DNA from 2 places in the Cryobacterium sp. N21 genome. Region 1 is predicted to be linked to the other one. Evidence: predicted binding sites of a transcription regulator. Region 1 holds the regulator's gene; the other holds the start of a gene.
What was found. Region 1 encodes LexA, which represses DNA repair genes until DNA is damaged. Its sites were predicted from a motif close to TCGAACANNTGTTCGA; they were not measured.
Positions count from the first base shown of each region.

Region 2: CXY77_RS03980 (HNH endonuclease signature motif containing protein) is a predicted target of LexA. The motif match lies at 2,131-2,146, and genes of this name have one in related genera.

Region 1 covers NZ_PJJQ01000032.1:284,071-288,522, forward strand. Annotated here, with positions in the region: gene metE (5-methyltetrahydropteroyltriglutamate--homocysteine S-methyltransferase) at 1-2,037, shown strand, start outside; gene lexA (transcriptional repressor LexA) at 2,092-2,796, opposite strand; gene CXY77_RS10030 (LysM peptidoglycan-binding domain-containing protein) at 3,088-3,516, shown strand; gene CXY77_RS10035 (histidinol-phosphate transaminase) at 3,548-4,452, shown strand, end outside.
Region 2 covers NZ_PJJQ01000027.1:64,206-68,657, forward strand. Annotated here, with positions in the region: gene CXY77_RS03970 (iron ABC transporter permease) at 1-95, shown strand, start outside; gene CXY77_RS03975 (ABC transporter ATP-binding protein) at 95-1,402, shown strand; gene CXY77_RS03980 (HNH endonuclease signature motif containing protein) at 2,349-4,310, shown strand.

The sequences.
Region 1 (4,452 bases):
GGCACCCTCGACCTGGCCGGATACTTTACGCTGGCCCGTGGCGCGGGCGAGAACCTGCCCCTCGAGATGACCAAGTGGTTCGACTCCAACTACCACTACCTCGTGCCCGAGATCGGACCGGAGACCGCGTTCTCGCTGGCCGGCGACCGCATCGTACGTGAATTCATCGAGGCCAAAGCGGCCGGGTTCCTCACCCGTCCGGTGCTCGTCGGCCCGGTCACTTTCCTGCTGCTCAGCAAGGCCAGTGACGAAGCCCCGGCTGGCTTTTCGCCCCTGTCGCGGCTGGACGATCTCCTTCCCGTGTATGCGGCGCTCCTGGCGCGGTTAGCGAATGCCGGAGCCGACTGGGTGCAGCTCGATGAGCCGGGCCTGGTCAGTGAATCCATCGACGTGCCGCGCGCGGAGACGCTGGCGGCCGTCGCATCCGCTTATGGAGTGCTTGGTCGACTGACCGGCCGGCCCGCCCTGTTTGTTGCCGCGCCCTACGGCAGCCTCGACGACGCCCTGCCGGTGCTTGCGGCCACCGCCGTCGAGGCGATCGGGCTGGACCTGGTGCGGGGCACCCTGCCCCGGGCCGTCCTCGGACTGGCCGACAAGACCCTCGTCGCCGGCGTCATTGACGGGCACAACATCTGGCGCGGCGATCTCGCCGGTGCCTTCGAGGCCGCCGAGAGCGTGCGTGCCCTCTCCGCATCGGTCACCGTGTCCACTTCGACGTCACTGCTGCACGTGCCGCACGATGTTGCCGACGAGACATCGCTGCCGGGCTCACTGACCAGATGGCTGGCCTTCGCCGACCAAAAGGTCGGTCAGGTCGCCACCCTCGCGCTCGGACTCACCGCCGGACGTGAGGCCATCGCGGCGCCGCTGGCCGAGGCCGAGGCGGCCCTGGCGGCCAGGCGCAGCGCTCCCGGCGTGCGTGACGGAGCCGTGCGCGGCCGTGCCGCCGCGCTGAGGGAAGCCGACTTCACTCGTGGCGACTACGCCGATCGACTCCTCGCCCAGGAGGCGGCGCTGCACCTTCCGCCACTGCCAACGACCACGATCGGATCCTTCCCACAGACCGCCGACATTCGCCGAGCACGCGCACAGTTCCTCAAGGGAACCCTGGCAGCGGATGCCTACCGCGAGCTGATGCGCGCCGAGATCGGCCGCGTTGTGCAGTTGCAAGAGGAGATCGGACTTGACGTGCTCGTGCACGGCGAACCCGAACGCAATGACATGGTGCAGTACTTCGCCGAGAACCTCGACGGATTCGCCGTGACCGAGAACGGCTGGGTACAGTCCTACGGCAGCCGCTGCACCCGGCCGTCCATTCTGTGGGGTGACGTGTCGCGCCCGGCACCGATCACCGTCGACTGGTCGGTCTACACGCAGAGCCTCACCACCAAGCCGGTCAAGGGCATGCTCACCGGCCCGGTGACGATTCTGGCCTGGTCCTTTGTGCGCGACGACCAGCCGCTGGGCGAGACCGCCCGCCAAGTGGCGCTGGCCCTGCGCGATGAAATCTCCGACCTCGAGGCCGCGGGCATCAAGATCGTTCAGGTCGACGAGCCGGCCCTGCGCGAACTTCTGCCGCTGAAGAAGAAGGATCAGGCCGACTACCTGGACTGGTCGGTCGGGTCTTTCCGGCTCGCCACGGCCGGGGTCGCGGATGCGACCCAGATCCACACCCACCTCTGCTATTCAGAATTCGGTGTTGTCATCGAAGCCATTCGCAACCTCGACGCCGACGTCACGAGCATCGAAGCGGCCCGGTCACGCATGGAAGTTGTGCGGGAAATCGAGGCGGGCGGCTTCGACCACGGCATTGGCGCCGGCATCTACGACATCCACTCGCCGCGCGTACCGAGTGTGGACGAGTTGACCATCCTGCTCGACACCGCCCTGGAATCCATTCCCGAACGCCAAGTGTGGGTGAACCCGGACTGCGGACTGAAAACGCGTGGCTACGACGAGACCGTGCAGTCGCTGCACAACATGCTCGCCGCGACGCGGGTGGTGCGCGAACGCCTCGATGCCACCGTCGGCGTCTAGCGGGGCAGACCGAAAACAGGCCCGATCACCGGTTGGTGGTCGGGCCTTCGTAGATTAAACCGAACGCAGCACCGCGACGACCTTGCCGAGGATGTCCGCAAAGTCGCCGACAATCGGTTCGAAGTTGCTGTTGCGCGGCAGCAGCCAGGTGTGGCCATCGCGCTTTCGCAGAACCTTCACGGTGGCCTCGTTGTCGAGCATGGCCGCGACGATCTCGCCATTCTCCGCGGTCTTCTGCTGGCGAACCACGACCCAGTCGCCGTCGCAGATGGCGGCGTCGATCATGGACTCACCCACGACCTTGAGCATGAACAGCTCGCCCTGCCCAACGAGTTGGCGGGGGAGCGGGAAAATCTCGTCGATCTGTTGGTCGGCCGTGATCGGGATTCCCGCGGCGATACGACCGACGAGGGGCACCATCGCGGCGTCGCCGACCTGAACGCCGGGGTGGAAGCTGTCCTGGTCACCGGTACCGACATCTTCGGGAGCGCGCTGAATCTCGATGAGAACTTCGAGTGCCCGCGGACGATTCGGGTCGCGGCGCAGGTAGCCACTGAGTTCGAGTTGATTGAGCTGATGGGTCACGCTCGACAGTGAGGCGAGCCCGACCGCGTCACCGATCTCACGCATGCTCGGCGGGTACCCGCGCGAACTCACCGAACGCTGAATCACGTCGAGAATAGCGAGCTGCCGCTGGCTCAAACTCTTGCGGCGCCGGGTGCCGCCCTTGTCACGGGTACCGCTGGTGTCCTGTGTCACGATGTGCCCTCCTGGAGTTGGCCCCGCGTGGTCTGAAACCGTGTCACACGGGGATGTCGGTGGTGTCTGGTTGAGTGTAAATCAAGCAATTGGCCTATCGAAAGTTTATCCAGTTCCGAGCCCTGCAACAAACACTTATTCGAGTGTGTTGCGCGAAATTCGGGGTGAGGATCAGAAAAAGCTTGCATGTTCGATTGTTCGAAGTTATATTCGGAACATAGTTTCGTATCCGGCCTTCCCGGCCGAGGGCCGGATACGAGACTCGCAGCCCGCCTACCTTGGAGGTTTGACATGACCACAGCACTTGCACCCACAGCCCGTGAATACGGCGCTTCTCGTACCCCCGGCACCCGTCTGCACCTCACCCGGCGTGGGCGAGTGGTGTTCACGACCCTCGCAGCCGTGCCCCTCGTCATCGGTGCCGTCGCATTCGCCCTCAACGGGGGAGCGGCCGGCGCATCCAATTCCGCCACGGGCATCGACCTCACGTCGTACACGACCGACTCCGGAATCGTGGCGACGCTGGCCTACTCGCCGACCGACGTCGGGTCTGCCCGGTTCATCACAGTCGAACCCGGCCAAACCCTGTGGGACCTCGCCGAAGAGGTCTCGCCGTCCGCCGACCCGCGCGACGTCGTCGCCGACATCAAACGACTGAACGCGCTCACCGTCGAAACGCTCCAGCCCGGTCAGCGACTCGAACTGCCCGCCAACTCGTAAGTAGCAATGCGCGCCAGCACAGGGTCGTAGCATGGAGAGTGTGACCACTCTCGACGATCTTCCGCTCCGCACCAACCTGCAAGGCCTCACCCCGTACGGTGCTCCGCAACTGCACGTTCCGGTGGCCCTGAACGTCAACGAGAACACGCACCCAATTCCCGAAGCAGTGGCCCGCGACATTCTCGCCGGCCTGGCCGAGGCCATCCGCTCGGTGAATCGCTACCCCGACCGCGAGTTCACCGCCCTGCGTGAGGCACTCGCGCAGTATCTTGGCGAGGCACTCACCTCCGACAACATCTGGGCGGCCAACGGCTCCAACGAAGTGCTCCAGCAGGTACTGCAGGCTTTCGGTGGACCTGGGCGCACCCTGCTCGGGTTTGCCCCCACCTATTCGATGTACTCGATCCTCGCGGCCGGAACCGACACCACCTGGATTGCCGGCACGCGCGATGCCGACTACGAGCTGTCGCCGGCCACCGCAGTGAGCCAGATCACTCGCACCAATCCGGACATCATCTTTCTCTGCTCACCGAACAACCCCACCGGCACCCCGCTCTCGCTCGAGACCATCGCCGCCGCCTACGACGCGACCGATGGCATCGTCGTCGTCGACGAGGCCTACGCCGAGTTCGCGCCCGCCGGAACTCCGAGTGCGCTCACCTTGCTGCCAGGCCGGGAGCGACTGTTGGTCTCACGCACAATGAGCAAGGCCTTTGCCTTTGCCGGTGCGCGGGTCGGCTATCTGGCTGCCGATCCGGCGGTAACGGATGCCCTGCGCCTGGTTCGCCTGCCGTACCACCTCTCCACCTTCACCCAGGCCGCCGCAAACGCTGCCCTGGCGCACAGCGCGGAGATGCTCGCCATGGTCGACGATATTCGTGGACAGCGCGATCGGCTCGTGGTCGAGCTGGCCGGTCTGGGCTATGCCCCGCACCG
Region 2 (4,452 bases), on a different contig from region 1:
GCGCTGCAGCGCCCTACGCGGCGGCGCTCGTGCTCGTGGCGATGGTGCCCGCGATGCTGCTTTCCGGCATCCGCGGTACGGCAAGGGAGAACTGATGGGCTGGGTTGCGATCGACGGGCTGCGCGTCGCCTACGGTGACACGCGGGTGCTCGACGACGTCAGTTTGCGCATACCGCGCGGCAGTCTCGTCGCTGTTCTCGGCCCGAGCGGATGCGGCAAGACCACCCTCCTGCGCGCGGTCGCCGGTTTGTTGCCGGTCACCGCCGGCACCATCACGGTTGGCGGACGCCTCGTCACCGGCCCCGGCGTGCAGCGCGCGCCGGAGAAACGCGGAATGGGTTGGGTTCCGCAGGACGCCTCGCTGTTTCCGCACCTCACGGTGGGCGAGAACATCGGCTTCGGACTGCCCCGCACCAAGCAGAGCGACGACCTGTATTGCGAACCCGGCGAGGCTCCCGGGGGAGTCGCCGGGCTGTTCGCCGGTTTCACCCGGCGCGGGCGTGCGAACCGGGCAAGGCCGGCGTCGTCGCCCGTCCGCCCGCTCATCGGCGGGCCGGGTTCCGTCCCTGCTGCGCCGGGGCGCGGCCCCGCCTCCGGTACACCGGGGCACACCCACCTCGCGCCGGCGCCGATCACTCCCGACCGCAGCCGCCAATACAGCCGCGCCGCTCGCATCGTTGAGCTCGCCAGCCTGGTCGGCCTGTCCGACCTGGTAGACCGTGCCCCCTCGCAGCTCTCCGGCGGTCAGGCCCAACGCGTGTCGCTGGCCCGAGCGCTGGCCCCCCGCCCCGACCTCATGCTGCTCGACGAACCGTTTGCGGCCCTCGACCCGCTGTTGCGTTCGGCCCTGCGCACCGAGGTCGCGGCCCTGCTGCATGCCCAGCACAACACGAGCCTGCTCGTGACCCACGACCAGGAAGAGGCGCTCTCGCTCGCCGACTTCGTGGCCGTCATGCGCGGCGGCGAGATTTTGCAGTTCGGCACCCCAGCGGATGTCTACGAACGCCCGGTCGACCCCTGGGTCGCCGGGTTCGTCGGCGACACCGTCGAGCTCGACGGCATCTGGCGGGGTGGCCGCGTCGACTGCGCGCTCGGCTCGCTCCCGGCGGACTGGATGGGCGCACCGAGCGACGTGGGCGCAGCATCCGCTCCCGCCGACGGACCGAGCGTACGCGTGCTGCTTCGCCCCGAATGGTTGACCCTCGCCGAGCCCGCAGCCGACTCGAAAACGGATGCCGTCACCACAGCCATCGCGTACGCCGGCCACGACGCCCTGGTGAGTTTCACCCTCCCGGGCGGCCTCGTCGTGCGCGCCCGCGTCGCTGCCCCCGACCTGCCGCGCGTCGGCGACCGGGTCACCCTGGGCGTGCGCCAGAACGCCCTCGCCTACCCGCTCGCGTAGCTCACTGTGCAAAGAACCGGCCTGCGGAGGCGGCTGGTAGACCCAGGGTCAGGCGGCCGGGAAATAAAGGGTCGACACGATTGAATCAAATCGGAGCGCCGATATGGCGACCTGAAGTACCTGGGTCGCAGTATTTCCGGCGCAAGACACCGTCATGTCTCCGCCCCCACTCGGCATCGTCAGCAGTGTGGTCGAGGAAAAGGAGGTCATGGGTCCGGTAGTAGAGAACGGTGCGATGAATTGACCGCGCCAAGTAGAGCCACCGTCAATCTGGCAGACTCCCGCCGCACCGGCTTCGCCGACCAGCTCACTGGCAGCGGTTTGGTCCACGGCTCCTGTGGGCGTGCAACCTAGCAATGACCGTGCAAGGAATGCAACGGCACCCGTACCGAGAAACTTCGTCTTTTGACTCAGACTCCTTAAACTACAGACGAGGCAAATGGGTATCGACACATTAGGCGTGGTCGATGCATTTCGACCCTCCCGCCGCCCTGCCTCCGCTCACTAGAGTGAGCTTGCTCGCACCCGAAGCGGCGGGAAAAAACTCGAAACGAGGCTCCATGGCCGGCGGGCTGGATGCGCACGCCAAATTTGAGCGACGTGGGCGTAGCATCCGTTCCCGCCGACGGAACCCCGGTGTGCGCCAGAGCGCCCTCGCCTATCCGCTGGCGTAACCCGAGCACGTATCGCGCCGTCGTTTGCTGATCTCGCGCTTTTAGGACTGGAAATCGATTATTTCTTCGAAATTACGTAAGGGCGTCACGAGGCTACGAGACTACGAGGCTACGAGGCTACGAGGCTACGAGGATTCGTGACGAGTAGTCAGCGGCGCACTCACTAGCTACTGCGCCGCTGCAAGGGACGACGGGGATGTTTTCGTGAAGTGTGTCCGCGATGTGCTTCTGAGTTTTACTCGCTTTTGTGTTCGATTTGCGGTAGAATTGCCGTGAAGGAGGCACTGGCGCCCATGTTCATGGAGAACCCGAGTGAGACCCGTTCGAACCCCGTTATCGAGGCGGTCGAACAGGCACGGGGCATTCTTCTGGACGCGTTGGACGGGGTGTCGTTCGGGCTGCTCGGCGATGAAGAGTCGTTGAGCATGCTGCTCGCACTGGAGAGCGTGGGCCGGGTCGTCGACGGTGCCCGAGTGCTCTCCACAACCGACGTACTGCGCCGCTCCGAGTACTTTGACGCTGCGGCCGCACAGGCTGCCGCCCAGGCTGCGGTTGCCCAGGCTGGGGTTGATCAGGCTGGGGTTGATCGGAGCGCCGCCACCCAGAATGCCAGCGCGCGGAATGCCGGTGCCGAGACTGCTGGTGCGGGGAACGCTGGCGGGGAGAATTCTGGCGCGGATTCCGTGACGCCGGACAGTGCTGCGCCAGCTTCGGCAGTGGTTTCGAGCGTGGCCGGCGGTGCGGCAGCGCTGGCGGCGCCGACACTGGCGCGGCGGCTGGGCTGTCGCAGCGGGGCCGAGCTGGTCTGCACCCTCGCCCGCATCTCCCGCAGTGAAGTACGGCAGCGGGCCACGCTCGGTGAGAAAGTTGGCCAGCGGATGCTCCTCGGCCGCCCCCTCACCGCCACCTATCCTGTTCTCGGTGACGCACTGCAGGGCGGGGCGCTCGGGGTGGAGCAGGCGCGGGTGATCGTTCAGGTGCTCGACGGGCTCCGCTCCGAGGTGCTGGCCCCAGACCTCGACCGGGTCGAACGCTCCCTCGTCGCGAGTGGGTCCGGTGCGATCACCCCGGAGACTGAGGGGCTGCCGGGGGCGGGGATCGCGTTCTCGCCGGAGTTGTTGCGGCAGCAGGGCATCCAGTGGAAAGCACGCCTCGCCCCCGACGGTTCGGCGCCCGGCGAGACCCCGACCGAGCGGCGCAGCTGGCTCACCTTCGGCACCCTGGCCAACGGCGGCTACAGCCTCAACGGCTGGTTCACCACCCTGGACCGGGCCATCATCGGCAACGTCTTCGACACGTATCTCTCCGCCGCAGCGGCGAACCCGGTCCCCGGTGCCACCGACACTCCCTCCCCCGACACCGCCCGAGTCGTCGACGCCACCCTGGCGCCCGATGTGACACCGTGTGCCCGGGTCGAGTTCCGTGAAACCGAGCACGATGGGCACGACAACTGCGGCACACCACCGAAGGGAACCAGCACCGCGGTGAACACGTCGGGCCGAGCAGGGGAAGCCTGCGTGCCGGGCAAGGCAGGAGTCGAACGGGGCTCCGACCCGCCCGACCCGCTCAATCCCGACCCGCCCGACCCGCTCAGTCCCGCTGCGCTCAGTCCGTGTCCGCAGCAGCCCGACGACATCCGCTCCCGTAGTGAGAAGCAGGCCGGCATCCTCCGCGCCGTGTTTGAAGCCGCCGCCCGACACCCGGGCACCCCGACGATGGGCGGAGCCGCCCCGACCGTGCTCGTGCACATCAACATCACCGACCTCCTCGACGGCCGCGGCGCCGGCTGGATCGACGGCATCGACGGCGCGCTCAGCCCCGGCCAGGTCGATGAGTTGATCTGCGCCGGCGGCTACCAGCCCGTGCTGTTCGGCCACACCGGCACCATCCTGCACCTCGGCCGCAGCAATCGATTCTTCACCGCTACACAACGCCGAGCCCTGGCGGCTCGGGACGGTGGTTGTGTCATCCCTGGCTGCACCGTGCCGCCCCACTTCACCCAAGCCCACCACGTCACACCGTGGAGCCAGGGCGGCCTCACCGATATCGATAACGCCGTGCTGCTCTGCAACGCCGCCCACAGCAGTATCGAAACATCCGGCTGGGACATTCAGATGCGCGGCGGCCGCCCGTGGATCCGCGGACCCCTCGCCTTCGACCCCACCCAAATCTGGCGCCCCGCCGGCCAGAATCGCGCCGCCACCCCCGCGGAGAAACCCACCTGGGAAAAGTAGCGCCCGTCGCACGGGCAGCGCACCCGACGCAGCGCTGGCAGGGCACGGGCACGGGCGCGCGTGCCGCAATCCGCCACAGTGACCCAGCAGCCTAGCCGAAGCCCCGAACGGGGGACCTTCGACCCTCGCTCCCACACAGCGC